One region of the Pseudomonas sp. GW823-FHT02C02 genome, then DNA from elsewhere that is predicted to be linked to it. Evidence: predicted binding sites of a transcription regulator. Region 1 holds the regulator's gene; the other holds the start of a gene.
The links. The regulator sigma-54, encoded in region 1, starts transcription at its own class of promoters, with help from an activator protein. The targets are predictions, from matches to a motif close to ANTGGCATNNANNTTGCTNT.

Region 1 (2,393 bases):
CCTGTCCGGTGGTGAACGTCGTCGGGTGGAAATCGCCCGGGCACTGGCCACCAACCCGAAATTCATCCTCCTCGACGAACCATTCGCCGGTGTGGACCCTATTTCGGTGGGCGACATCAAGCAGATCATCTACCACCTCAAGGCCAAAGGCATTGGCGTGCTGATCACTGACCACAACGTCCGTGAAACCCTGGATATCTGCGAAACCGCCTACATCGTCAACGATGGTCAACTGATCGCCGAAGGTGACTCCGCCACCATCCTGGCCAACGAACTGGTCAAGGAAGTGTATCTGGGCCATGAATTCCGCCTTTAAGCAGTAAGGTGTCTGGCTGATTGTCCGAGCGCTCGTCGCGATAAAAAATCAATACTTTTTTATTGTTACAGCGCTCTAGGCAAACGCTGCAGTTTCGGGCATATAATTTGCTTATGTTTGGCGCTCCGGCGCCCTGTAGTGGATGGCGCATGTGCGCCGGCGAATAAGGTGTTAAGCCCCTGCCATGAAACCATCGCTAGTCTTGAGAATGGGCCAGCAGCTGACGATGACACCGCAGCTGCAACAGGCCATCCGCCTGCTCCAATTGTCGACCCTGGACCTGCAACAGGAAATCCAGGAGGCCCTGGAGTCCAATCCGATGCTCGAACGCCAGGAAGAAGGCGACGACTTCGATAACGCCGACCCCTTGGCCGACAAAGCCGAACAGCTCCCCAACGCCGACATTTCGGAACCCTCCTACCAGGAAACCGCCCCGACGGTGGATAACCTCGAGGAAGGCGACTGGAACGAGCGCATTCCCAACGAGCTGCCCGTTGATACCGCGTGGGAAGACGTCTACCAGACCAGTGCCAGCAGCTTGCCGAGCAACGATGACGACGAGTGGGATTTCACCACCCGCACATCGGCCGGCGAAAGCCTGCAAAGCCATTTGTTGTGGCAACTGAACCTGGCACCGATGTCCGACACCGATCGTCTGATCGCCGTGACCCTGATCGACTGCATCAACAATCAGGGCTACCTGGACGAAACCCTCGAGGAAATTCTCGAGGCCTTCGATCCGGAACTGGACATCGAACTGGACGAAATCGAAGCCGTCCTGCACCGCATCCAGCAATTCGAACCGGCCGGCATTGGCGCCCGCAACCTGGGCGAATGCCTGCTGCTGCAATTGCGCCAACTGCCAGCCAAGACGCCTTGGCTGGCCGAAGCGAAACGCCTGGTCACCGACTACATCGACCTGCTCGGCAGCCGCGATTACAGCCAGCTCATGCGTCGCATGAAGCTCAAGGAAGATGAACTGCGCCAGGTCATCGAGCTGGTGCAGAGCCTCAACCCGCGCCCGGGCTCGCAGATCGAGTCCAGTGAAGCCGAATATGTTGTCCCTGACGTGATCGTGCGCAAGGACAATGAGCGCTGGCTGGTCGAGCTGAACCAGGAATCGGTGCCACGGCTGCGGGTCAACGCCCAATACGCCGGTTTTGTGCGCCGCGCCGACACCAGCGCCGACAACACCTTCATGCGCAATCAGTTGCAAGAGGCCCGCTGGTTCATCAAGAGCCTGCAAAGCCGCAACGAAACCCTGATGAAAGTAGCCACTCAGATCGTCGAGCATCAGCGCGGCTTTCTTGAATACGGCGACGAAGCGATGAAGCCGCTGGTCCTGCATGACATCGCCGAAGCGGTGGGGATGCACGAGTCGACGATTTCACGGGTCACCACGCAAAAATTCATGCATACCCCTCGGGGCATATATGAACTGAAATACTTTTTCTCCAGCCACGTCAGCACCTCCGAAGGCGGTGAATGCTCGTCCACAGCGATCCGCGCGATCATCAAAAAACTGGTTGCCGCGGAAAATCAGAAAAAGCCGTTGAGTGACAGCAAGATCGCTGGTTTACTGGAGGCACAAGGCATTCAGGTGGCTCGCCGCACCGTCGCCAAGTACCGCGAATCCCTCGGGATCGCGCCTTCGAGCGAACGCAAGCGGTTGATGTAGAGCCACGCCACAGCGTTCCAGTGGCAGGCATTTCTGCCTGCCGCTTTATGCACTGGCAACGAAGGAGAAGCTGTATGCAAGTCAACATCAGTGGACACCAACTGGAAGTGACCGAACCTCTTCGCACCTACATCGGCGAAAAACTCGAACGATTAGAGAGGCATTTCGACAAGATCACCAACGTGCAGGTCACGATGACGGTCGAAAAGCTCAAGCAGAAAATCGAAGCCACGCTGCATATTCCCGGCAATGAAGTGGTCGCAAACGCGGAGCATACCGATATGTACGCGGCGATCGACGCACTGACCGACAAGCTGGATAAACAACTCAAAAAGCATAAGGAAAAGACCCAAAGCCTCCTCCAGGGCGCGACCGGTCGTTAACACTCCCAACCCATGA
Region 2 (2,393 bases), on a different contig from region 1:
GTATTCCTGGAAAAAGCCTGTGGCATTTTGCTCGGTGAAAACAAGCAGTACCTGGTCTCGAGCCGTCTCAACAAGCTGATGGAGCAGCAAGGCATCAAATCCCTGGGTGAGCTGGTTCAGCGCATCCAGACCCAGCCGCGCAGCGGTTTGCGCGAGATGGTGGTGGATGCCATGACCACCAACGAAACCTTGTGGTTTCGTGACACCTATCCGTTTGAAGTCTTGAAGAACAAGGTGTTGCCCGAAGCGATCAAGGCGGCCCCCGGCCAGCGCTTGCGGATCTGGTCGGCGGCGTGCTCGTCGGGTCAGGAACCGTATTCGCTGTCGATGTCGATCGATGAGTTCGAGCGCGTCAACATGGGCCAGTTGAAGATGGGCGCGCAAATCGTCGCGACCGACTTGTCCGGCACCATGCTGACCAACTGCAAGACCGGCGAGTACGACAGCCTGGCCATCGGCCGTGGTCTGTCGCCCGAGCGTCTTCAGCGTTACTTCGACCCCAAAGGGCCGGGGCGCTGGGCGATCAAGGCGCCGATCAAGAGTCGCGTGGAGTTTCGCTCGTTCAACCTGCTGGACAGCTACGCGGCCCTGGGCAAGTTCGACATTGTGTTCTGCCGCAACGTGCTGATCTACTTCTCCGCCGAGGTGAAGAAAGACATCTTGTTGCGTATTCACAGCACGCTCAAGCCGGGCGGTTATCTGTTCCTCGGCGCCTCCGAAGCGCTGAACGGTTTGCCGGATCATTACCAGATGGTCCAGTGCAGCCCGGGGATCATTTACCAGGCGAAGTGATTCGTTGGCCGCATCAAAAAACGGGAGTCCTCAGGGGCTCCCGTTTTTTTTTGCCCGATGATTGCCCTGACATCACCACGATCCCCTGTGGGAGCGAGCCTGCTCGCGATAGCGGTGTAACAGAAACATGGATGTTGGCTGACACGACGCCATCGCGAGCAGGCTCGCTCCCACAGGGGAGGGTGGTGTTCTTTAGAGGGTGATAAGCGGCAGAAAAGCGGCAGGCGGCGGAAATCGGTTGCCGCTTTTCTGGCATTGCCGTCTTGCCACTGCCGGCAAAGCCCCGGTTTCCGGGGTTTTTTGAATTGGCACGCCACTTGCTATGTCTCTGTTACGAAAAATCAGGTCACCCGAAGGTTTCCCGACATGAGCATCAGCTTCGATAAAGCGCTCGGTATCCACGAACAAGCCCTGGGCTTCCGCGCACAGCGTGCCGAGGTCCTGGCCAACAACATCGCCAACGCCGATACCCCGAACTACAAGGCTCGGGACCTGGAGTTCTCCAAAGTGCTCGCCGCACAGAACGAGAAAACCAAGGGCGGCACGTTTGCCTTGAACATGACCAACAACCGCCATATCGAGGCTGAAGGCCTGGGCAATGGCGACGAGTCGCTGATGTATCGCACGCCGATGCAGCCGTCGATCGACCAGAACACTGTGGACGCCCAACTGGAACAGTCGAACTACGCGGAAAACGCCGTCGGCTTCCAGGCCAGCTTCACCCTGCTCAACAGCAAATTCAAAGGGCTGATGTCAGCCCTGCGCGGAGAGTAAGTCATGTCCCTATCCAGTGTTTTCAACATTGCCGGTAGCGGCATGAGCGCGCAGACCACGCGCTTGAACACCGTGGCCTCGAACATCGCCAACGCCGAAACCGTCTCGTCGAGCATCGACCAGACCTATCGCGCCCGTCACCCGGTGTTCGCCACCATGTTCCAGGGCGGCCAGAGCGGCGGCAGCGATTCGCTGTTCCAGAACCAGGACGCCGCCGGCCAAGGCGTGCAAGTGCTGGGCGTGGTCGAAGACCAAAGCAACCTTGACGCGCGTTACGAGCCGAACCATCCGGCCGCCGATGCCAAGGGCTACGTCTACTACCCGAACGTCAATGTCGTCGAAGAAATGGCCGACATGATTTCCGCCAGTCGCTCGTTCCAGACCAACGCTGAAATGATGAACACCGCCAAAACCATGATGCAGAAGGTCCTGACCCTCGGTCAGTGATAAGGGGCGACTCAGATGAGTGTTACCGATACAACCAGCGGCGTGAACATCAAGGACGTCTTGGCCAACTCTTCGGTCAAGGCCAATAACACCAGCAGCGACGGCCTGGCCTCGGCCACCAACAGCGCCACCGGCAAGAAGGCGTTGGGCAAGGACGCGTTCCTGCAATTGCTGGTTACCCAGCTGAAGAACCAGAACCCGCTCGAGCCGCAAGACAACGGTGACTTCGTGGCTCAGCTGGCACAGTTCAGTAGCCTGGAAGGCATCACCACGCTGAACGATACGGTCAGCGGCATTGCCGGCAACTACAACTCGTCGCAAGCGCTGCAAGCATCTTCGCTGGTGGGCCGCTCGGTGGTCGCGCAGACCGACACAGCGGT

Region 2: a site for sigma-54 is predicted at 1,097-1,116, ahead of flgB (flagellar basal body rod protein FlgB). Genes of this name have one in related genera too.

The regions. Positions count from the first base shown of each region.
Region 1 covers NZ_JBXAJV010000005.1:65,260-67,652, reverse strand. Annotated here, with positions in the region: gene lptB (LPS export ABC transporter ATP-binding protein) at 1-316, shown strand, start outside; gene AC1ROI_RS10280 (RNA polymerase factor sigma-54) at 501-1,994, shown strand; gene hpf (ribosome hibernation-promoting factor, HPF/YfiA family) at 2,069-2,377, shown strand; gene ptsN (PTS IIA-like nitrogen regulatory protein PtsN) at 2,390-2,393, shown strand, end outside.
Region 2 covers NZ_JBXAJV010000027.1:37,554-39,946, reverse strand. Annotated here, with positions in the region: gene cheR (protein-glutamate O-methyltransferase CheR) at 1-792, shown strand, start outside; gene flgB (flagellar basal body rod protein FlgB) at 1,159-1,566, shown strand; gene flgC (flagellar basal body rod protein FlgC) at 1,570-2,013, shown strand; gene flgD (flagellar hook assembly protein FlgD) at 2,029-2,393, shown strand, end outside.